3 regions of the Geobacillus sp. C56-T3 genome follow, and region 3 is predicted to be linked to each of the others. Evidence: riboswitches for the same ligand, from Rfam matches in the RefSeq annotation. Region 3 holds a riboswitch; each other region holds the start of a gene.
The links. A riboswitch is a leader RNA that binds a small molecule or an ion and turns the genes downstream of it on or off. The one in region 3 is predicted to bind S-adenosylmethionine.

Region 1: linked by a shared signal. The riboswitch ahead of mtnW (2,3-diketo-5-methylthiopentyl-1-phosphate enolase) and the one ahead of GC56T3_RS11390 (hypothetical protein) in region 3 are both predicted to bind S-adenosylmethionine.
Region 2: linked by a shared signal. The riboswitch ahead of GC56T3_RS13935 (methionine biosynthesis PLP-dependent protein) and the one ahead of GC56T3_RS11390 (hypothetical protein) in region 3 are both predicted to bind S-adenosylmethionine.

Annotation. Positions count from the first base shown of each region.
Region 1 is NC_014206.1:2,738,150-2,745,935, reverse strand. It holds gene GC56T3_RS13555 (carbon-nitrogen family hydrolase) at 1-443, opposite strand, end outside; gene GC56T3_RS13550 (pyridoxal phosphate-dependent aminotransferase) at 541-1,728, shown strand; SAM riboswitch class I at 1,813-1,921, shown strand; gene mtnW (2,3-diketo-5-methylthiopentyl-1-phosphate enolase) at 1,993-3,234, shown strand; gene mtnX (2-hydroxy-3-keto-5-methylthiopentenyl-1-phosphate phosphatase) at 3,231-3,893, shown strand; gene GC56T3_RS13535 (methylthioribulose 1-phosphate dehydratase) at 3,890-4,522, shown strand; gene GC56T3_RS13530 (acireductone dioxygenase) at 4,557-5,099, shown strand; gene GC56T3_RS13525 (ZIP family metal transporter) at 5,146-5,880, opposite strand; gene GC56T3_RS13520 (MarR family winged helix-turn-helix transcriptional regulator) at 6,102-6,551, shown strand; gene GC56T3_RS13515 (phosphate propanoyltransferase) at 6,639-7,205, shown strand; gene GC56T3_RS13510 (short-chain dehydrogenase) at 7,267-7,786, opposite strand, start outside.
Region 2 is NC_014206.1:2,830,372-2,838,157, reverse strand. It holds gene GC56T3_RS13970 (DUF421 domain-containing protein) at 1-724, shown strand, start outside; gene GC56T3_RS19730 (hypothetical protein) at 745-915, shown strand; gene GC56T3_RS13965 (thioredoxin family protein) at 1,055-1,375, opposite strand; gene GC56T3_RS13960 (hypothetical protein) at 1,505-1,741, shown strand; gene GC56T3_RS18865 (YjcZ family sporulation protein) at 1,818-1,946, shown strand; gene GC56T3_RS13955 (stage VI sporulation protein F) at 2,073-2,330, shown strand; gene GC56T3_RS13950 (GNAT family N-acetyltransferase) at 2,716-3,150, opposite strand; gene GC56T3_RS13945 (YjcG family protein) at 3,152-3,673, opposite strand; gene GC56T3_RS13940 (esterase family protein) at 3,773-4,501, opposite strand; SAM riboswitch class I at 4,689-4,799, shown strand; gene GC56T3_RS13935 (methionine biosynthesis PLP-dependent protein) at 5,001-6,104, shown strand; gene metC (cystathionine beta-lyase) at 6,108-7,286, shown strand; gene GC56T3_RS13925 (HD-GYP domain-containing protein) at 7,325-7,786, opposite strand, start outside.
Region 3 is NC_014206.1:2,305,186-2,312,971, reverse strand. It holds gene GC56T3_RS11415 (ABC transporter ATP-binding protein) at 28-1,053, shown strand; gene GC56T3_RS11410 (ABC transporter ATP-binding protein) at 1,043-1,966, shown strand; gene opp4B (oligopeptide ABC transporter permease) at 1,985-2,953, shown strand; gene GC56T3_RS11400 (ABC transporter permease) at 2,970-3,878, shown strand; gene opp4A (oligopeptide ABC transporter substrate-binding protein) at 3,894-5,675, shown strand; SAM riboswitch class I at 5,737-5,841, shown strand; gene GC56T3_RS11390 (hypothetical protein) at 5,942-6,247, shown strand; gene GC56T3_RS11385 (VOC family protein) at 6,264-6,647, shown strand; gene GC56T3_RS11380 (PaaI family thioesterase) at 6,829-7,311, shown strand; gene GC56T3_RS19700 (hypothetical protein) at 7,416-7,586, shown strand; gene GC56T3_RS11375 (PaaI family thioesterase) at 7,570-7,786, opposite strand, start outside.

The DNA of each region.
Region 1 (7,786 bases), 430 kb from region 3:
TCATAGCAAATGACCCCGGCGCATGAAAGCCCGTCGAGCGAAAACAAGCCTAAGCTGCTTCCCGGCTGCAAATACAAATGTTCATTCATCAATTGGAACAGATGGAGTTTGCTATATTCGCCGACGATTTGACCGTTCCGGTCGGCCACGATCATCGTGTTCGTCACGCCGGTTGTTGTTTTTTTAGCGACCGAGCCGGCGACGAGATGGATGCTGTGTGCTTGCGCTAGGCGGGAGGCGAACGCTTTCGCCCGTTCGGCGCCTTCGTCGGCAATCTCATCTAGGCGCGTCAAATCGTAGCCGGTCGTCCATAATTCCGGCAGCACGATGATATTCGCGCCGTCCTTGACGGCCGATTCAATGGCGCTTTCCGAGCGCCGTTCGTTTTCGTTGGGGTCGCCAAACGCAATATCAAGCTGGAGGCAGGCGATGCGGATCGTCATGAGTTTTCACCTCGAAAAAATTTTGCTTTACATTTTGCTTTTTACGATATATGATGTTGCACTAGAATTTCAAGAATTTTTTAAGAAGGTGTGGGCGATGACGATGGAAATTCCTTTTTCCGAGTTGCTTGAGCAGCTGCCAAAGCAATTTTTCGCCTCGCTTGTCGCAAAAGTCGGGGAGAAAATCAAGGCCGGATGCGACGTGATCAATTTAGGGCAAGGCAACCCGGATCAGCCGACGCCAAAGCATATCGTTGAGGCGATGCAGCGGGCGGCGGTCAATCCGAAATACCATAAATATTCGCCGTTTCAAGGCTACTTCTTTTTGAAAGAAGCCATCGCCGCGTTTTACGCGCGTGAATACGGGGTGAACATCGATCCAGACCGCGAAGTCGCCATTTTGTTCGGCGGCAAGGCCGGGCTTGTCGAACTGCCGCTTTGCCTCGTCAACCCGGGCGATGTGGTGCTTGTCCCGGACCCGGGCTATCCGGACTATTGGTCGGGGATCGCGCTTGCCCGCGCGCGGATGGAAATGATGCCGCTTGTTGCGGAAAACGGTTTTTTGCCGGACTATGAAGCCATTCCGGCGGCAGTGGCCGACCGAGCGAAGCTCATGTTTTTAAACTATCCGAACAATCCGACCGGCGCGACGGCGACAAAGGAATTTTTCGCGGAGACGGTGGCGTTTGCCGCTAAGTACGGCATTGCCGTCGTGCACGATTTCGCTTATGGGGCGATCGGCTTTGACGGCCGGAAACCGGTCAGCTTCCTGGAAGTCGATGGGGCGAAAGACGTCGGCGTCGAAATTTATACGTTTTCGAAAACATACAATATGGCCGGCTGGCGTGTGGCGTTTGCCGTCGGCAACGAGCGGATTATTCGGGCGCTTGAGCTTTTGCAGGATCATTTGTATGTCAGCTTGTTCGGCGCCATCCAGGAAGCGGCCGCCGCGGCGCTCCTTGGTCCGCAAGATTGTGTCACGGAGCTGGTCGCATTGTATGAGGCGCGCCGCAATGCGTTCATCGCTGCGCTCTGCGAGGCCGGCTGGGAGGTGCAGGCGCCATCGGGGTCGTTTTTCGCCTGGCTTCCGCTGCCAAAAGGCATATCATCCGCTGAGTTTGCCGACATGCTGCTTGAGCGGGCGCATGTCGCCGTCGCCCCAGGCATCGGGTTCGGCGAGCACGGCGAAGGGTATGTGCGCGTCGGCCTCTTGACCGATGAAGCGCGGCTTCGCGAAGCAGCGGAGCGGATCGGCCGCCTTGGATTGTTCGAAAAAAATTTTTGAAAAATGATTGACAACGCCAATCGGTGATGTCATAATTCAAAGTAAATTTGCCAATTGTTTGACAAGTGCATAAACGAGCAGGCTTTCTTATCAAGAGCAGGCGGAGGGACGAGCCCAATGAAGCCCGGCAACCGGCTTGGCGCGCGCCAAGCACGGTGCTAATTCTTGCAGCGGAAACGCTGAGAGATAAGAAGAGCGCCATGGATGAGTGACGCCTCTTCTTATGAAGAGGCGTTTTTATTTCGAGATTGAGAGGGATGAACGATGAGTGCAGTGATGGCAACGTATTTGCTTCATGATGAAACAGACATTCGGAAAAAGGCGGAAGGGATCGCGCTCGGCTTGACGGTTGGCACATGGACGGACTTGCCGGCATTAGAGCAAGAGCAGCTCCGCAAACATAAAGGGGAAGTCGTTGCGATCGAAGAGCTTGGCGAAAGCGAGCGGGTAAACGCGTATTTCGGCAAGCGGCTGAAGCGGGCGATCGTCAAAATCGCCTACCCGACAGTCAACTTCAGCGCCGATTTGCCGGCATTGTTGGTCACGACGTTCGGCAAGCTGTCGCTCGACGGTGAAGTGCGGCTACTTGATTTAGAGTTTCCAGATGAATGGAAGCGGCAGTTTCCCGGGCCGCGCTTTGGCATCGCCGGCATTCGCGAGAAAGTCGGAGTCCATAACCGCCCATTGTTGATGAGCATTTTTAAAGGCATGATCGGCCGCGATTTGGCGTATTTGACGTCGGAATTGAAAAAACAGGCGCTCGGCGGCGTTGACTTGGTGAAAGATGACGAAATTTTGTTTGACAGCGAACTTCTTCCGTTTGAAAAGCGGATCACCGAGGGCAAGACGGCGCTTCAGGAAGTGTACGAACAAACGGGCAAGCGGACGTTGTATGCCGTCAACTTGACCGGTAAAACGTTTGCGTTAAAGGACAAAGCGAAACGAGCCGCCGAGCTTGGCGCTGATGTGCTGTTGTTTAACGTCTTCGCTTATGGGCTTGATGTGCTGCAAGCGTTGCGTGAAGACGAGGAGATTGCGGTGCCGATTATGGCTCACCCGGCGTTCAGCGGCGCCGTTACGCCGTCGGAGTTTTATGGGGTGGCTCCTTCGCTTTGGCTTGGAAAGCTTTTGCGGCTCGCCGGCGCCGACTTTGTCCTGTTCCCGTCGCCGTATGGCAGCGTCGCCTTGGAGCGTGATCAGGCGCTTGGCATCGCAAGGGCGCTCACCGACGACCAAGAGCCGTTCGCTCGGGCATTTCCGGTTCCGTCGGCCGGCATTCACCCGGGATTGGTGCCGCTCCTTGTCCGCGATTTCGGCCTTGACAGCATCGTCAACGCCGGCGGCGGCATCCACGGCCATCCGGACGGGGCGATCGGTGGCGGACGGGCGTTTCGCGCGGCGATCGACGCGGTGCTGGCCGGCCGTCCGTTGCGTGCGGCGGCAGCAGAAAACGAAGCGCTGCAAAAAGCGATCGACCGCTGGGGCGTCGTTGAGGTGGAAGCATGACGAAACAGCTCGTTCTCTTTTGTGATTTTGACGGCACCATTACGGAAAACGACAACATCATCGCGATTATGAAACAGTTCGCCCCGCCGGAGTGGGAGGCGTTAAAAGACGACATTCTCGCTGAGCGCATTTCTGTTCAGGAAGGAGTCGGGAAGATGTTTTCCCTCCTTCCGTCCACGTTGAAGGATGAAATTGTGGATTTCCTGCGGCGCACCGCTCGGTTGCGCGCGGGATTCCGAGAGTTTGTCGCGTTTACGAAAGAGCGGGGAATCCCGCTTTATATCGTCAGCGGCGGCATCGACTTTTTCGTCTATCCGCTGCTTGAAGGGCTCATTGAACCGGAGCGCATTTTTTGCAACGGCTCTGATTTCAGCGGCGAGACCATTTGCATTACATGGCCGCATGCGTGCGACGTTGAATGCCAAAACGGCTGCGGCTGCTGCAAGCCATCGCTCCTTCGCAAGCTTGCCCGCCCGGACGGATACCATGTCGTCATTGGCGATTCGATTACGGATTTAGCGGTGGCGAAGCAAGCGGATTACGTGCTGGCGCGCGATTTTCTGCTCCAAAAATGCCAAGAGCTCGGCTTGCCGCATTCGCCGTTTGCGACGTTTTTTGACGTGATTGATGCGTTGCAGCGAATGGAGGTGATCGTATGAGCATCGTCGTGAAAAAGTGGAACGAGCTCGCGGAAGTGAAAGCCGAGCTCGCCGCCCGCGACTGGTTTTTCGCGACAAGCGGCAATTTGTCGATCAAGGTGACGGACGACCCATTGACGTTTTTGGTGACAGCGAGCGGCAAGGATAAGCGGAAGCAAACAGACGAGGATTTTCTGCTCGTTGACGCCGCCGGAAAACCGGCGGAGGAAACAAACTTGAAGCCCTCGGCCGAGACGCTCTTGCACGCGGAAATTTACGGACGGACGAATGCCGGCTGCGTCTTGCACGTTCATACTGTCGACAACAACTTGATTTCTGAACTGTATGCGCAAAACGGGGAAGCGGTCTTTTCCGGCCAGGAAATCATCAAGGCGTTCGGCATTTGGGAGGAAAATGCCGCAGTGCGCATCCCGATCATTGACAATTACGCCGACATTCCGACGCTCGCTCGGGAGTTTGCGAACTATATCCATGGCGACGCCGGCGCGGTGTTGATCCAAAACCACGGCATCACGGTCTGGGGGCGTACAGCGTTTGAAGCGAAAAAACATTTGGAGGCATGGGAGTTTTTGTTCCGCTGGCAGGTGAAGCGGCTGCTTTTGCAGCGGGCCGGCCTGCCGGTTGGCTAATCCATATACATTTTTCCAAAGGAGGATGTGAACAATGGCCGTCATCAAAGTGAGAAAAACGGGTCAAGTGATTGAAGGAGAAGACAATGTGCGCGCGTTTTTGAACAGTCAAGGGGTGTTGTATGAACATTGGGACATCACGAAACTGCCGGAGCATTTGCGTGACAAATACGTGCTCACCGATGAAGAAAAAAATGAAATTTTAGCGGCGTTCAAAGATGAAATTGAAGATTTGGCGGCGCGCCGCGGCTACAAAACGTGGGATATCGTCGCTCTGTCCGACGCGACGCCGAACTTGGATGAACTGCTGAAAAAATTTGAACAGGTGCACATCCATACGGAAGATGAAGTGCGCGCTATTACAGCCGGCCATGGCATTTTCATCATCAAAGGCGACAAAGAAACCGGCTATTTTGATGTAGAGCTTGAAGCCGGCGACGTCATTTCCGTGCCGGAAGGGAATCCGCATTACTTTACGCTCATGGATGACCGTCGGGTCGTTGCGGTGCGCTTGTTTATCGACCCGTCCGGCTGGGTCGCTCATCCATATGAAGAAAAAGAGGAAGCCGTCCAATAGCAACGAACGCCCCGCTGCTTATATACAGGCGGCGGGGTTGTTTCCGTTAAAACGATTGTGTTAGAAAAATCATAAACAAAATGCCGACAATAAACGCATACGTCGATGTCCGTTCATTTCCATCGCCATGGCTTTCGGGAATGAGCTCTTTGTAAATGATAAACAGCATCGCCCCCGCGGCGAACGCCAGCCCGTACGGAACGAGCTCACGAAAAAGGGAGGTTAAGTAAAAACCAAGCAGCGATGTGACGATTTCCACCGCACCGGTCAACGTGGCGATGAAAAACGCTTGGAAGCGGCCGATTTGTTGATTGACTAAAAACAAGGCGACTAAAAATCCTTCCGGCGCATTTTGCAAACCGATGGCCAAGGCGATCAAATTGCCGATTTGCGAAGCGCTGTCCGAGGCGTAGCTTACCCCGACCGACAGCCCTTCAGGCAAATTGTGCAAGGCGATGGCGGCAATGATGAGCATCGCCTTTTCATCAAATTGCAAGCCGCTTTTCGTATGCTCCAAGTCGATATGGGGAACGGTCATCTCAAGCAGCGTTAACACGAGCACCCCCGCCGCCAGCCCGATTACAAGCGCCCAAAAGCCACCGGACCGCAATGCTTCTGGGATGAGGCTCAGCATCGAAGCCGCCATCATAATGCCGGCGGAAAAGGCCAGCAGCACGTCACGCCACCGGTGGGTGAGCGATTTGGCCATAAACAAAATCGGCACGGCGCCAAGCCCGGTGGACAAGGCGGAAAGCACGCTTCCAACCAACACTTGGTTCATCCACTTCCCTCCCTGACATCTTTTCTCCTTCTTCACATATGCATCATTCAGCGGAATGTGACAGTCGCCCAAGCGCCGACATTATAATAAATTTATCATAGCCGAAGGAAAAGCCGTGAACCAGGAAAATGCATCATCGCAAACAAAAAACGGTTGCCCGGGAATTCGCTGTTCCAGTATAATGAAAGTAAGAAAATGTCAACTTTAAAGGGTTGGATGCTATGGAACAAAAGGAACAGGCGTTGCAGCAGTCATTAAAATTATTCATCGTGTTATCGCGGGCATATCGGTCGGTCAGCGACCAAGTAAACAAGTCGATTCAATCGTTCGGCGTGAATCCGACCGAATTTGCGGTGCTCGAACTGCTTTACCATAAAGGCGATCAGCCGCTCCAGCAAATCGGGGAAAAAATTTTGCTCGCCAGCGGCAGCATCACGTATGTCATCGACAAGCTTGAAAATAAAGGCTTGATCATCCGCCGCGCCTGTGAGCGGGATCGCCGCGTGACGTATGCGTCGATCACCGACAGCGGCCGGCAGTTCATCCAGCGCGTGTTTCCCGAACATGCCGAGACCATCCATGAAACGGTGGCGGCCCTGACGCCGGAAGAAAAGGAACAGGCCATCGTGTTGCTGAAAAAATTAGGCTACGGCGCAAAAAGCAGAGACTGACCTCGCGTCAGTCTCTTTAATTTTTCCGAAAATGGATACGTTATATAAAGAACATAACACTGCAAGAAAAAGGAGAGATCACCATTGATGATTCCTGTTGGGGTGTCCAACCGCCACATTCATTTATCGAAAGAGCATATGGCGGCGCTGTTTGGCGAAGGCGCCGAGCTGACGGTGCTCAAGCCGTTGTCGCAGCCCGGACAGTTCGCCGCCAAGGAAACGGTGACGGTCGAAGGGCCGAAAGGGAAAATTGAAAACGTCCGCGTCCTCGGACCGGTCCGTTCGCTGACGCAGCTTGAAATTTCGAAAACCGACAGCTTCAAGCTCGGCGTCGCGCCCCCGGTCCGCTTATCCGGCGATATTGACGGAACGCCAGGCATTACGATTCACGGGCCGAAGGGGACGGTGACCGTCGACAAAGGGGTGATCATTGCCAAGCGGCACATTCATATGACGCCGAAAGATGCGGAAACGTTTGGCGTCCGCGACAAACAAGTCGTGAAAGTGAAAACACAAGGGGAACGGGCGCTCATTTTCAATGAAGTCATCGTCCGCGTCAGCGAAGATTTTGCTTTAGATATGCACATTGACACGGATGAAGCGAACGCGGCTGGCTTGAAAACCGGCGATTATGTCGAACTGCTTCCGTCGTGAAGTCATCCGCAGCAATGGGAGACAATGCGCCCTCTCGTTCGTCCCGAGAGGGCGCTTTCCGTTAACGCGGGCGTTTCTTGGATGGCTCTAGTGTGCCGACAAGATGAAACGGCGCATCACGCCAGATGGCGTCCATGACGCCGCCGCTGATTTCTTGATGGGTGAGCCAGCGCGAACTACGTTCTTCCACAACAAAGCCGAGCTGAACTTGCCGGTACAGGCAAGCGGCAGGCAAACAGAGTTTCTGTTTCATCTCGGTTGGATCGGCGCGGCTGCCAAGCACGTGAAACAGCCGCCAAGGGCCGGGATGTCCGCTATTTTTTTCGATGACAGTGGGCAACGCCTGCTTTCCATCCGTATGCACCCACGCGATGATCAGATCAAATGTTCCATTTTTTCTGATCGTTTGGCAAATCAAAGAACATAGCGTTTTTTGATCGCGATAATCGACAAGAAGCGGGGTGATGGATGCCATCTGTCCAGTGCGGTCGATGAGCTGCTTCATCCGTGCGCGGCGGCGGGCGATGACGGACACATGATATCCTTTCCGCACAAGCCAAAGCGACACATCAGCCAACATG
Region 2 (7,786 bases), 530 kb from region 3:
TATCGCTGGAACGATGTCGGTCGATTTAGGAATTTCGTTGCAAGAAGGCATCACCAGCATTTTGATTTGGTCGCTGTTTCCAGTGGCTGTCGCTCGTCTCTCGCTGCGCAACAAGAAATTTCGCGATTTTGTCGAGGGCAATTCCACGGTTTTTATTAAAAACGGCAAAATTTTAGAGGAAAACTTGAAACGGGAGAAATATACGGTTGACGAGCTGCTCGAACAGCTGCGCAAAAAAGATGTGTTCCGCGTCGCCGACGTCGAGTTTGCGGTGCTTGAGCCAAACGGCGACTTGAACGTGTTGCTGAAGCGGGAAAAGCAGCCGCTCACCGTCGGGGATGTGTTCCCAAACCCGCCGCGGGAAAAAGAGCCGCAAACGGTCATTATGGACGGCATGATTTTGGATGAGCCGCTCGCTACGATGGGGCTTGGCCGCGGCTGGCTGAAGGAACAGCTTGACAAACAAGGAGCGGCGATTGAAAATGTGTTTCTCGCCCAAGTCGATTCATACGGACAGCTGACGATCGATTTGTACGATGATAAGATCCAAATTGCCGAGCCGCAAGAGAAAAAGCTGCTCTTGGCCGCGATGAAAAAAGTGCAGGCTGATCTGGAGCTGTATGCGCTGCAGACAAATTCCGAAGAGGCGAAGGCGCTGTATGAACGAAACGCCGCAAAAATGGCAGAGCTTGTGCAAAAAGTCGAACCGCTCTTGCGAAACTGATGACACAGGAGGAAAAGACGATGGAAGACAAACGGACAAAAACGACGGATGAGGAAATTCAAATCCAATTGAAAACGAACGACCGCTCCGAGCGGATGCGGACGACCGATGAGGAAATTTCGATTGAATTGATGTTTGACAGCCCGCAGCTGACGCGCCAGCCGAAAGACTACGACGAAATCGAATATTGACGGCTTCCGTTTCCACAATCGGCGATCCATAAGGAGCTGTCTGTTCATTCGCATGGCTGTCCGGGAAGGAAAACTTCCTTCTCGGACAGCCTCTTTTTGTTGCCCTTCTTCTCTGGCGACGCAAGGGCGCCGCCCAGCCTTACTCCGGCAGAGACTGCAAAAAGGCGCGCACCTCTTCCGGCGTTTTGGCGTCAGCGCTGTGCAGATGAGCAATTTTTTTTCCGTTGCGGAAGACAAGCAGGCTCGGGATGCCAAGTACCTGGTATTTCTCGCCAAGTTCCGGAAACTGGTCACGGTCGATTTCAAACCAATCATATTGTCCATAGTCGCGAACGATGTCATCGATGAACATATTGAGGCGCACGCAGTCTGGACACCAAGTCGCATAAAATTTGACGATGGCCGGTTTGCCGCCGGAAATGGCAGCTTGGAATTGTTCAGTCGTTTCAATGTTTTTCACGTTCGTTCCCTCCCTTTCATGTTGCCATTCATCTTTACTTTATCATATGGCGAGGCAAAAAAAGAACGGGGATGCCTTCACCTCGGGCAGTCGTTTTTGCATACAACAGTTAAGAAAGGGGGGGAAAGTGTGAGCAAAGAACTGGAAAAGGCGCTCGAAGGTTGGGTTGCGTCGCGCAAAGAAGGGCATGAAACGTTCATCCGCCTGTTTGAACAATGGGGAAAGGACTTTAACAAACAGCTGCAAGAAATCGAAAAATTGAACAATGGATTTTTAAAAAGTGTGCAAGGCAACTTAGACTACATCGAGCAATGGTTTGCGAAGAAGGAGCGGGAATTTGCCGAGCTGTTCCGCCGATTTGGATGACAAAATGGCCTTTGCGCCCATACGCCCCGCTAAGCCGGTGAATACGATACAGTAAACGGAGAAGGAGGTGCACATTATGATGGGCTTCTGCGGTTATGGTTATCCTTACGGCTACGGCTATGGCGGTGGCTATGGCGGTGGCTTTGTGCTGATTGTCGTGTTGTTCATTTTGTTGATTATTGTCGGCGCGGCATTTGTCGCCTAACGGAAAAAGCGAATGGGATACGGGCCGTTTCGGCGCCACGGAGCGGCTCGTATTTTTCTTTCCCTAATTTGATGCACGCGGAGGCGGGAGCATCATACGATATAGCAGGGAGAAGGAGGCGGAACGATGGATCAGCAATTTTTTAAAAACATCGAAAAGAAAACAGGTGTCAATATGAAAGACGTTTTTGAGCTCGCCAACTCACTGCAAAACGCCAATTTCAGCGATGAAAAAACGGTGCGCCAAGTGGTGAAGCGGGTGGCGCAAATTGCCAACCGGAAAGTGCCAAAAGAACTTGAGGATCAAATCGTCAAGGCGATCGTCCATAACGGCAAACAAATTGATTTGAACACGATCGCCAATATGTTGAACAACAAAAAGTAAGCAAAAGGGAGCTTGCGTGCGCACAGCTCCCTTTTTTATCCTCTTTGCTCATGCAAAAAAGGTGTCTAGGAGGCCGGTGATTTAAGGGGAAATACTGCTCTCCAACAGTGTTTCTCAAATTGAAAAACCTTGCAAGGTCATCACTTCATTCCTTGCGATTTCTCACAAATCGAGCGAATCTGTTGTTTTTCAACGGCCTTCTAGAAGGCTGGTGAAAAACTAGTTTTTGCTTAAACCGGCGATATTTGATCAGAAAGGAGAACAGATCTGACAAGGCTTCTTTAACTGAAAAAGAGTTGGGATGAGCCGCCTTTTTCATTAAATCACCGGCCTTCTAGAAATCCCCCAGCACTTGATGCAATGTAGGCGAGGAACGCTCAGCTGGTTATTCGAGCGATTTCACCATTGTCACATGTGGGATGCCGGCGTCCATAAAGACGCCGGAGACGGTCGTGTAGCCGAGCTTTTTGTAAAACGGTTCCGCGTGCGTCTGGGCGTTCAGTTTCGCCGTTTTCGCCCCTTTTGTTTTCGCCAGCTGTTCGATCGCTTCCATCACCATCCGTCCGGCGCCGCGGCCGCGGTAGGACGGCAGGACGCAAATGCGCTCGATTTTGCCGACGCCTTCGTCAATGAAACGGAGCCGCCCAGCACCGACCGGTGTTTGGCCATCATACAGGACGAGGTGGAACGAGTCGTCCTCGAATGCGTCGATTTCCTCGTCTTCCGGCACGTTTTGCTCCTCAATGAATACGAGCCGGCGGACGCGCAAGGCGTCTTCGTACAAAGCGCGATCTTGCGTTGTGCCAATCGCAATGTTCATCTCAGACCGTTTCCTTTCCTCCGACGATAAACGTTTCATAGACGGTCCACGAGCCGTTTTCCAGCTGATAGAGAAGATGGAAGCGGTCGACGGTCTCCTCGAAGTGCACATCTTGCAGCTTCAGCTGGCTGTAGACGTCCGCATATTCTGCGCCCGGCAAATCGCGGCCGATCGTAATGTGAGGCACGAACACAAACTCCGGCTTTCCGGCGAACAAGCCGCTGTGCAGTTGTTCATGAAGGCGCTCGAGCACGTCGTTTGGTTCCACCTTCAAATAAATGATGTTGCTTGTCGGGTAAAACGAGCTGAATTTGGTCACTTTGATCGGAATGGGAGGTGTTTCCGCCGCAATGCGGCGCAACTCTTTCGCCATTTTTTTTATTTGCTCCTCATCCGCTTCAAATGGGTATTTCAGCGTAATATGCGGCGGGATGAGGGCGTAATGGCTGTCGTACCGTTTCCGGTACGAGTTGGCGAAGTCCTGAATCCGTTTTGGCGGAAAGATCACAATGCCGTACTTCATTTTGTTTTCCCTCCTTGAACCAGTTCTTTTTCCACGCGCAGGAAACGCACGGAATTGAATGCGGCGGCTTCGACATCTTTGAAGTTGCTCCGTTTTGTCCTATAACGATAAAACAGCGGCTACGGCCCGGGGTACATCCGGCTGCCAATACGTCCACGCATGACCGCCTTCGAACTCATGGTACGTATAAGCAAACCGTTTTTCCATAAACAAGTCCCGCGCCATTCGATTCGGGGTGATAAAATCGCGCACATGGCCATCCGTCGTTTTCACCGCTGTTTCCTCTGTGCCAACAGAATGGTAAAGCGAAAGGAGCGATGGATCGCGGAATGAGCGGATGCGCGCCAATACCGAGTCATCGATATAGGGGGACTGCATGGCGATTTTCCCAAATGTATGCGGATACAACAACCCGGCTAGAAGCGACACCGTTCCGCCGAGCGAATCGCCGATCAGCGCCCGGCCTTTGCCCATTTGGTATGTCGGCAGTTCGCGGTCCAAAAACGGGACGAGTTCATGGGCTAAAAAACGAAGGTATGCTTCGTGCTTTCGGCCTTCCGGGTGGTATTTCTCGTAGCGGTCGTTGACGTTCCGATACGGGATGCCGACGACGATCGTCCGGTCGATTGTTCCTTCTGCCATCAGCGTTTCGATGACGGTTTTCATTTTTCCATACATAAAATAATCTTTGCCATCTTGCGCGATTAATAAAGAATATTTGTAAAGCGGCGAAAAATTGCTTGGCAAGTAGACGAGCAGTTCGATTTCTTCTTGCAGCTCTCCGCTGTACAACTTGCAGTCGCGCATCGTTCCTGTTGCTGTCGCCATGACCATCCTCCATGAAAGCGTAAGTTCATCTGTTATTGTAACATATTTGCGCCAAAAGATGTTAACGAAGGGCTCGAATTTTTTGCGAATTTGCCGAATCGTGCCATTCACAAAAAAATGGCTTGCAAAAACGGGGGGAATGCGCTACATTTTTTATTAAAATTAGAAAAATTGAATACGCGTCTCATTCTTATCAAGAGAAGCGGAGGGAACTGGCCCAATGAAGCTTCAGCAACCAGCCGCCCGGCGGCCAGGTGCTAAATCCAGCGAATTGAGCATTCAATTCGGCAGATAAGAAGAAGCATGACCATGTGCGTATGGAAAAGTCTTCTTCTTAGAAGACTTTTTTTATTTACTCAAGCGGCCGCTCCCATCAACCGCGAGGCGGTCTAGGACCAAGGCGCTCGGCCGTTGCCCGACAGACAGCGGCGCTTCATTGGGCGTCAAGTAGTCGGCCGTTGATCCATGATGGAATTTTCAGCAGAAGGAGAGAGATGAGATGGAGAAACTGGAGACGTTGTTAGCGCAAATTGGCAACCGGAGCGAAACAGTGACGGGGACGGTCAACCCGCCGGTTTATTTTTCCACCGCCTACCGCCATGCCGGCATCGGAGAGTCGACCGGGTTTGACTACATCCGCACCGGCAACCCGACGCGCAAAATCGTCGAAGAAGCGATCGCGAGACTGGAAGGCGGCGACCAAGGCTATGCGTTCAGCTCCGGCATGGCCGCCATTCAGACGGTGCTCGCCTTGTTTGAGAGCGGAGACGAGTTTCTCGTATCGGCCGACCTTTACGGCGGCACGTACCGCCTGTTTGAGCGCGGCTGGCGCAAGTACGGTCTTGGATTCCATTATGTCGATTTTACTGATCTCGCTGAGGTGGAAGCGTGTATCACCGAAAAAACGAAAGCGATTTTCCTGGAAACACCGACGAACCCGCTTATGCATGAGACCGATATCCGCGCTGTCTCCGAGTTCGCCAAGCGGCATGGGCTTTTGTTGATCGTTGACAACACGTTTTATACACCGGTGCTTCAACGCCCGATCGAACAAGGCGCCGATATTGTCATCCACAGCGCCACGAAATATTTAGGCGGCCATAACGACGTGTTGGCTGGCCTTGTCGTCGCCAAGGGCGAGGAGCTCTGTCAGCGCCTGGCCGAGTATCAGAACGCCATCGGCGCGGTTTTGTCGCCGTTTGATTCGTGGCTGTTGATTCGCGGGATGAAAACGCTGGCGCTGCGGATGCGCCAGCATGAAGAAAACGCCAGGCGCATCAGCGGCTTTTTGCGCGAACATGAAGATGTCACCGATGTGTTGTATCCGGGGAGAGGCGGGATGCTGTCGTTCCGGATTGCCGATGAAAAGTGGGTGAACGGGTTTTTAAAAAGCTTGCGCCTCATTACGTTCGCGGAAAGCCTGGGCGGAGTCGAAAGCTTTATTACGTACCCGGCGACGCAGACGCATGCGGACATTCCTGAGGAAATCCGCATCCAAAACGGTATTTGCAACCGGCTGCTCCGTTTCTCGGTCGGCATTGAGCACGCTGACGATTTGATCGCCGATTTGGCGCAGGCATTGAAAAACATGAAAGAGGTGTAAGCGATGGAACAGGAATGGGCGTTTTCGACGAAACTGCTCCATAACGAATGGAAAGTCGACCGCGAAACGGGGGCGGTGAGCGTGCCGATCCAGCACGCCTCCACGTTCCATCAGTTCGATTTCGATTCATTCGGCAAATACGACTACAGCCGCTCCAGCAACCCGACGCGCGAGGCGCTTGAGGAAACGATCGCGGCGTTAGAAGGCGGAACGCGCGGGTTTGCGTTCGCCTCTGGTATGGCGGCTATTTCAACGGCGTTTTTGCTTCTCTCAAAAGGCGACCACGTGCTTGTGACCGAAGACGTCTATGGCGGCACGTACCGGATGGTTACGGAGGTGCTCGGCCGCTTTGGCATTGAATATACGTTTGTCGATATGACCGATTTAAACGCAGTGGCGGAAAACATCCGGCCGAACACGAAAGTCATTTATATGGAAACGCCGTCCAATCCATTGTTAAAAGTGACCGATATTCAAGGCGTCGTCAAGTTGGCGAAGGCGCATGGCTGTTTGACATTCTTGGATAATACGTTCATGACGCCGGCGCTGCAGCGGCCGCTTGATCTTGGAGTCGATGTCGTCCTTCACAGCGCCACGAAATTTTTAGCCGGCCATAGCGACGTCGTCGCAGGATTGGCGGTGGTGAAAGATGAAGAATTGGGAAAAGAATTGTACAAACTGCAAAACGCGTTTGGCGCCGTCCTTGGCGTCCAAGATGCGTGGCTTGTGCTGCGGGGATTAAAAACGCTCCACGTTCGGCTGAAGCAGTCGTCTGAATCAGCGGCCGCCATCGCCAAGTATTTGGCTTGTCATTCAAAGGTCGAAAAAGTGTATTATCCGGGGCTTTCGCACCACCCAGGCCATGACATCCAGCGCCATCAGGCGGCCGGGTTTGGCGCTGTGCTGTCGTTCCGCTTAGCCGATGAAGAAGCGGCTCGGACGTTCGTCCGAAACGTCCGCCTGCCGGTGTTTGCTGTCAGCCTTGGGGCGGTCGAGTCGATTTTATCGCACCCGGCGAAAATGTCGCATGCGGCCATGCCAAAAGAAGAGCGGCTCCGCCGCGGCATTACCGACGGCTTGCTGCGGCTGAGCGTCGGGCTTGAGGATGTGAACGATTTGATCCGCGATTTCGAGCAGGCGCTGTCGTTCGTGAAAGAGCGGCCGTCGGTTTCAACGACATAGCAATCAGCCCGCCAAGCCTTCCAAGCTCGGCGGGCGGTTCAAGATGCCGCTGAGGTTGACAACAGCTTCTCCTCTTGTAAGTGTTTCAAAAAAAGGTCGACGAGTTCGCTGTCCCACTGCGTTCCCTTTCCTTTTCTCAAGATGTCCGCCGCTTGGCGAATATCCATGCCTTTTCGGTACGGACGATCCGAAGTCATGGCGTCAAATGCATCGGCCACGGCGATGATTTTGCCAAACAACGGAATGTCGTCGCCTGCTAAGCCATCCGGATATCCCTTGCCATCGATGCGTTCGTGATGGGAGCGAATGCCGGGCAAAAGCGGTTCGATCGGTTCGATCGGCCTGACTTCTCGCAAAATGGCCTCCCCAAGGGCAGGGTGCTTTTTGATCCAGGCAAATTCGTCATCGCTTAATTTTCCGTCTTTCAGCAAAATGGCGTCTGGAATGCCGATCTTTCCAATGTCATGCAGCAGAGCGGAGCGATACAAGGCATCCAGCTG
Region 3 (7,786 bases):
TAACTTCACGAAAAGGGGAAAGGCGCATTGAACAAACAGCCGTTGCTGGAAATAGAACGACTGCGTGTTTCGTTTCAAATTGAGGGCGCTTATTATGCTGCGGTGGATGATGTTTCCTTGACCATTGAGGAAAACGAAGTCGTTGCCCTTGTCGGCGAGTCGGGGTGTGGAAAAAGTGCTCTCGCTCTTTCGATCATGGGGCTGCACCCGCCTGAGAAGACGAAAGTGGAAGGGCGTCTGCTTTTTAAAGGGACAAATTTGCTGTCGTTGTCTGTTTCTGAATTGAACCGGATTCGCGGCAAGGAGATCGGCATGATCTTTCAAGATCCGCTCACGGCGCTTAATCCGCTCATGACCGTCGGACGGCAAATTGAAGAAAGCATGAATTACCATTTGCGGCTGCCGGCGGCGGAAAAAAAGAAACGAACGATTCGACTTCTTGAGCGAGTTGGCATTCCCGAGCCGGAAAAAGTGTATCACCGTTATCCGCATGAACTGTCCGGGGGAATGCGGCAGCGGGTGGTCATCGCCATCGCCATTGCCTGCGAGCCGTCGCTTTTGATTGCGGATGAGCCGACGACGGCGCTTGATGTGACGATTCAAGCGCAAATTATGGAGCTGCTGAAAGAACTGCAACGACAAATGAATACAAGCATTATATTGATCACTCACGATTTAGGGGTTGTCGCGGAAATGGCCGATCGGGTCGCCGTGATGTATGCAGGCGAAATCGTTGAGCTCGCGGATGTCGACACGATTTTCCACCGGCCGCTTCATCCATACACTCGCTCGTTGCTGCAGTCGATCCCGTCCGCACAAGTGAAAAAAGATCGTCTCCATGTTATTCAAGGGATTGTTCCGCCGCTGCATAAACTGCCTCGCCGAGGATGCCGTTTTCAACCGCGCATCAGCTGGATCGGGGCGGAACAGCACGAGCCGGAGCCGCAGCTGCGTGAAGTGGAGCCAGGACATTGGGTGCGTTGCACGTGCTATCGGCATTTTCACTTTCCCGATGATCAAACGACAAGAGAGGTTGATTACGGTGCTTCTTGACGTGCGGCATTTAAAGGTGCACTATCCGGTGCGCGGCGGGTTTTTTCGCCGCGTCGTCGACTACGTTAAGGCGGTTGACGATGTCAGTTTTTCGTTGAATCGAGGAGAGACATACGGGCTTGTCGGTGAATCAGGATGTGGAAAAACGACAACCGGGCGCACGATCATCGGCCTGATTCGGGCGACGGCCGGCGAGGTGCTGTTTGAAGAAACGGATTTGACGAAGTTGCCTCGCCGCCAGTTTCATCCATATCGCAAGGACATTCAAATGATTTTCCAAGATCCGTATTCTTCACTCAATCCGCGCAAACGTGTGCTCGATATCATCGCTGAGCCGCTGCGCAATTTTGAAAAGCTTTCGCCGCATGAGGAGCGGAAAAAAGTCCAGTCCATGCTGGAACGCGTCGGATTAAGCGCCGATTCAATTTATAAATATCCGCATGAGTTCTCCGGAGGGCAGCGCCAGCGCATCGGCATCGCCCGCGCGCTTACGCTCAATCCGAAGCTGATCATCGCCGATGAGCCGGTTTCGGCGCTCGATGTCTCGGTGCAGGCGCAAGTGTTGAACTTTATGAAAGAAATTCAAGCAGAATACGGGCTGACATACTTATTTATCAGCCATGACTTAGGAATCATTCGCCATATGTGCGACCGGATCGGCATTATGTACCGCGGCCGGCTCGTGGAAGAAGGGACGAGCGACGAAATTTTTACAAACCCGCAGCACATTTACACAAAGCGGCTTCTTTCCGCCATTCCGAACGCCGATCCGCGTGAGCGCGGCAAGCAGGCAGCGCTGCGCCGCGAAGTGGAGCAAGAATATGCGCAAGCGTATTCGCGCTATTTTGATGAAACCGGGCGAGCGTACCCGCTTAAGCCTATATCGCCGACCCACTCTGTGGCTATTCCATAAAGAGGGGAAGACAGAACGATGCTAAAGTTTATTTTGCGCCGCATCTTGATCATGATTCCGCAGCTATTCTTGTTAAGCGTCCTCATTTTCCTGCTGGCGAAAGCGATGCCAGGCGATGCCCTGACCGGCCAGCTGGCGGCCAATCCGAAAATGGATCCGCAAACGCTTGAAGAAATGAGGGAAAAGCTCGGCCTTAACGATCCGGTACATATTCAGTATATCCGCTGGGTGAAAAATATGTTGCAAGGCGACCTTGGCCTCTCTTATACCCACCAGCAGCCGGTGACCGACTTGCTGGCTGGAAGAGTGGGGAATACCGTACTGCTGTCGGCGGCTATTTTAGTGTTGACTTATCTCATCGCCATTCCGCTTGGCATCGTATCAGGGCGATGGACGGACACATGGGCCGACAAGCTGATCGTCGGCTACAGCTATATCGGCTTTGCAACGCCGCTGTTTATCTTTGCGTTGATCATGCTGTTTGTGTTCGGCTTTCATCTCGGCTGGTTCCCAACCGGGGGGAGCGTGGACATTCAAGTTGAAGAAGGAACGCTTGCCTACTATTTAAGCAAGTTGAATCATCTCATGCTTCCGGCTTTATCGGGCGCGCTCATCAACACGGTCGTCACCATTCAATATTTGCGAAGCGAAATCATTGATACGAAAGTGAAAGATTTCGTGAAAACAGCGCGCGCCAAGGGCGTTCCAGAACGCCAGATTTACTGGCGGCACATTTTGCGCAATTCGTTTTTGCCGATCGCAGCGTTTTTAGGCTATGAAATTACGGGTCTCATCGGCGGTTCCGTTTTTTTAGAGTCTATTTACAGTTATCCAGGGCTTGGACAACTGTTTTTGCAGTCGATTATGCAGCGCGACTACAGCGTCGTGACGGCGCTCGTGATGATTTCCGGGGTGGCGACGCTTGTGGGGACCTTGCTTTCTGACATTATTTTAAGTGCGGTCGACCCGCGCATCCGCATTGAGTAAGAGAGGGGCGTGGAGTATGAAAATCGAGGTGAACCGTCCTGTTCCAGCTGAAATAGCCGCTGAGAAAAGCCCTTCCGCTCTTTCGATTATGTGGCGGGAGCTCGTCCGCGATCGGCTGGCTCTTGTTTCGCTCATTATATTGTCCGTCATTTTGCTGATTGTTTACGGCGTTTCCATTTTTTTAGACCAAGAGGAAATTGTAAAGGTAGACTTTTTGGCCATTCATTCACCTCCATCGGCGGAACATTGGCTTGGCACCGATTATGGCGGCCGCGATGTGTTCGGCCAGCTCATCATTGGAGCGCGCAACTCCTTTACGATTGGGCTGGCGATTACGCTGATCACAGGCGCAATCGGTCTTGCGGTGGGGCTTGTGGCCGGCTATTTCGGCGGTTGGATCGACAATGTCATCATGCGCATCATCGATTTTATTCTTGTCTTGCCGTTTTTAATGCTGGTGATCGTCTTTGTAGCCATCGTCCCGAAATACAATGTGGCGACGTTCATTTTGATTATGAGCGCGTTTTTATGGACGGGCAAAGCCCGGCTCATTCGCGCCAAGACGCTTGCCGAGCGGGAATTGGACTATGTCAGCGCATCCAAGACGCTCGGGACGCCGGATTGGAAAATCATTTTGTTTCAAATTTTGCCGAACTTAAGCTCCATTATCATCGTCAATTTGACGTTGAACTTAGCCGGCAACATCGGCATTGAGTCAGGTCTTACATACCTGGGGTTCGGGCTGCCGGAAAGCACGCCAAGCCTTGGGACGCTGGTCAGTTATGCGACCAATCCCGATGTGCTGCAAAACAAATGGTGGGTATGGCTGCCTGCATCATTGCTCATTTTGGTGATGATGCTGTGCATAAATTTCATCGGCCAAGCGTTAAAACGCGCGGTTGATGCAAGACAACGATTAGGATAAAGGGGGAGAAAAACAGTGAAGCGAAAGTGGATGGCGGCGCTCGCTGCGATCCTGCTCGTGCTGGCTGGGTGCACGGGCAAGTCGGAAACGACCGACGGAAACAGCAATAAGGAAAAACCAGCGGCGCAAAAAGAAGACATCAGCAAATTCCCGATGACGGTGAAAAACGACGGGAAAATCATTGATGGCGGCGTGCTGAAGTACGGGCTTGTGTCCGATACGCCATTCGAAGGAACGCTCAGCTATGCGTTCTACACGGGAGCGCCGGACGCTGAAATTTTGCAATTTTTTGACGAGTCGCTTTTCCGCACGAACGGCGACTATGAAATTACGAATGATGGCGCCGCGACATACGAACTATCTGAGGACAAAAAGACGATGACGATCCGCATTAAGGACAACGTCAACTGGCATGACGGCCAGCCAGTGACGGCCGAAGACTTAGAATACGCATACTTGGTCATTGGGCATAAAGATTACACAGGCGTTCGTTATGGGGATGCGCTTATTCAAGACATTGTCGGCATGGATGAATACCATAGCGGCAAAGCCGATAAAATCGCTGGCATTAAAGTGATCGACAAAAAGACGTTGACAATTACATGGAAGCATGCAAATCCGTCTGTGTTGACCGGCATTTGGGCGTACCCGCTGCCGAAGCATTATTTGAAAGACGTGCCGATCAAACAGTTGGCGCAGTCGGATAAAATTCGGAAAAATCCAATCGGGTTCGGGCCGTTTAAAGTGAAGAAAATCGTTCCGGGCGAATCGGTCGAATTCGTCCGCAACGACGATTATTGGGCGGGCAAACCGAACTTGGACGGCGTCATTTTGAAAGTCGTCAGCCCGCAAGTGGTGTTGCAAGCGTTGAAAAAAGGGGACATCGACGTCGCCGAATTCCCAACCGACCAATACGTGAATGCAAAAGGAACGAAAAACCTGCAATTCATCGGCAGGATCGACTTGGCCTACAACTATATCGGCTTTAAACTCGGCCATTGGGATGCGAAAAAGCAAGAAAATGTGATGGACAATCCGAAATTCCAGAACAAAAAGCTGCGCCAAGCCATGGCGTACGCCATCAACAACCAAGAAGTGGCTGATCGCTTGTATCACGGCTTGCGCTTCCCGGCGACCACGCTGATCCCGCCGTCGTTCCCGGGATACCATGACAGCTCGATCAAAGGGTACACGTATAATCCGGAAAAAGCAAAACAGCTGCTTGATGAGGCCGGCTATAAAGATGTGGACGGCGACGGCTTGCGCGAAGATCCGAACGGCAAAAAGTTTACGATCAACTTTTTGGCGATGAGCGGCGGCGATATTGCCGAGCCGTTGGCGAAGTTTTACATGCAATGCTGGAAAGACGTTGGCTTGGATGTCCAATTGGTGGACGGCCGTCTAGCGGAGTTCAACTCGTTCTATGACATGGTTGAAAAAGATGATCCGAAAGTGGACGTTTACGCTGCTGCTTGGGCAACGGGAACGGATGTCGACCCGTACGGCCTGTACGGCCGCAACGTCATGTTCAACTACTCGCGTTGGGTGAACGAGAAAAATGATGAGCTGCTGGAAAAAGGCCATTCCGAGCAGGCGTTTGACAAGGAGTATCGCCGGAAAATTTACAGCGAGTGGCAAAAGCTGATGAACGAAGAAGTGCCGGTCATCCCGACGTTGTATCGTTCCGCCATCTATGCGGTCAACAACCGCGTCGCCAACTTTACGGTTGATCCGAGCTCGAAGCTGACATGGAAAGATGTCGGCGTCACGTCCGAGCAGCCGGAAGTGGCGGAATAAACAAAAAAGCGATTGCTTCTATGGGATTCGATATGGTAACATGAAAGACAAATGATCATACGTCTTATCAAGAGTGGGCGAGAGAACGGGCTTGATGACCCCACAGCAACCTGCCGTAGGCAAGGTGCTAACACCTGCAAAGCGGTTTCGCTTTGGATGATAAGAACGGCTGCCCCCTTTCGCATCATTCCGAGGCGGAAGGGGGTTTTTGTCGATGGGGGGTGAAGGGGGAAACAGTGGAGAGGGACGTTTCCATCCGAGCTTGCATGGCCGCTCATCTTCCTGTTGCAGCGTTCGCCGTTCATGTCATGCGCTGTGTGCTGGCGGAACTCATCCGGTTTGACCCTAAGGCGGCGGTGCATGTCGACCGTGGGGACGGATACGTTCATTTGTATGGGGAAGCGCAAGGAACAGCCTTTTCGTTGTTGTTGACCAACAGTGAGGCGGACGAATGGAAGGCGGAAGGACCGTACGCCCTTGACCGCTACATATGGACAGAGCTTGGGAAAAAAGGGATTTTCCCGATGCAGATGACGCCGTATTTACAAGCTGTATGGTTAATGGAGTCATAGAAAGGAAGAGGGACGAATGGCAGTTAAAAAATTTGAACATGTCGGCATTCAAGTGAAAGACATCGAGGCATCGAAAGAGTTTTATCAAAATGTTGTCGGCTTGGAGCTGCTTGACGAAATGATTCATACGAACGGCACGATGAAATTGGCGTTTTTAGGGATTGGCGGCTCGATCATTGTCGAGCTGATCGAAGGATACAACCCGGATTTGCCGACGGAAGGAAAAGTGCACCATGTGGCGTTTACGGTCGAAGGCATTGAGCAGGAGAAAGAACGGCTTCAGTCGCTCGGTGTGCCGCTTGTGTGGGAAGAAATAACGACACTTCCGAACGGGGCGAAATATTTGTTTTTCCGCGGGCCCGACGGTGAATGGATCGAGTTTTACGAGCCTGCTCGATAAATGGCGTCACGCTAGGCGGCCAGCTGTTTGGGCCGCCTATGAATTTGCCGTCTGGCGATTGGCGCTTCGTTCCATTTTTCTTCGTATGGCCTTGCCTGCCGCTAGACAACAACCGTCCATGTAGGAGTCGTCGTCTTCTCGATTCAATGGTATACTAGAAAAAGAGAGGGGGGAGGATGACGTGGAAGAAATGATCGTGCACGCGATTCAAGACGACTACCCGGATGAATTCGCCTGGTGCTACGGCTGCGGCCGTTTGAATGAGCAAGGCCATCATTTCCGCACCGGGTGGCGGGGCGACAAAACGGTGACGGTGTATACGCCGCGCCCGGAACATACGGCGATCCCCGGGTTTGTGTACGGCGGGCTGATCGCCTCGCTCATTGACTGCCACGGCACCGGGTCGGCGGCGCTTGCTTTGCATCGGAAAAACGGCCACGAACCAGGGAGCGGGGAAACGCCGCCGCGCTTTGTCACCGCGTCGCTTCATGTCGATTTCGTCAAGCCGACGCCGCATGGCGTGCCGCTTGTCGCCGTCGGAACGGTGACGGAGATTCATCCGAAAAAATGGAAAGTGGATGCCGAAGTGTTCGCCAACGGCGAACTGTGCGCCCGCGGGCAAGTCGTAGCGGTCGTCATGCCGAAAACGTTTGTCCATGGGTAACAAGCAACGAAAGGCGCCGGAGAGCGGCTGTTTTTGACAGCGCTTTCTCCGACGCTTCGCTCGTTGCGCTCGGTCCGCTTGGGAAAAAGCGGACATCTTCGCAAGTGACATGTTCATCCTTGGATGGCGGGGCGAAACGGGTTGCCGATCGAACGCTTCTAGGCATGGCCGCTGCCAACAGCCCGATTCAGTTGGACCGGTTTGGCGCCTGCCTCGGCGCCAGCGTTGCACTTCCCTTCCATGAACGAAAGCGCTTTTTTACGGTTTATCCATAATCAGCACCGAGGAGGTCGCGCTCGCCACCTCTTTGCCGTTTTGCCGGACGACGGCGGTTACATAGGCGACGGTTTTTCCGAACCTTTCCACCCGCGCTTCCACTTCGGCTTCCCCTGCCGCTGCCGGGCGGTGAAACGTCGTCTGCAAGTTGATGGAGGCGTGCATTTGGTCATCGCGAAGCAAGGTCGTCACCGCATAC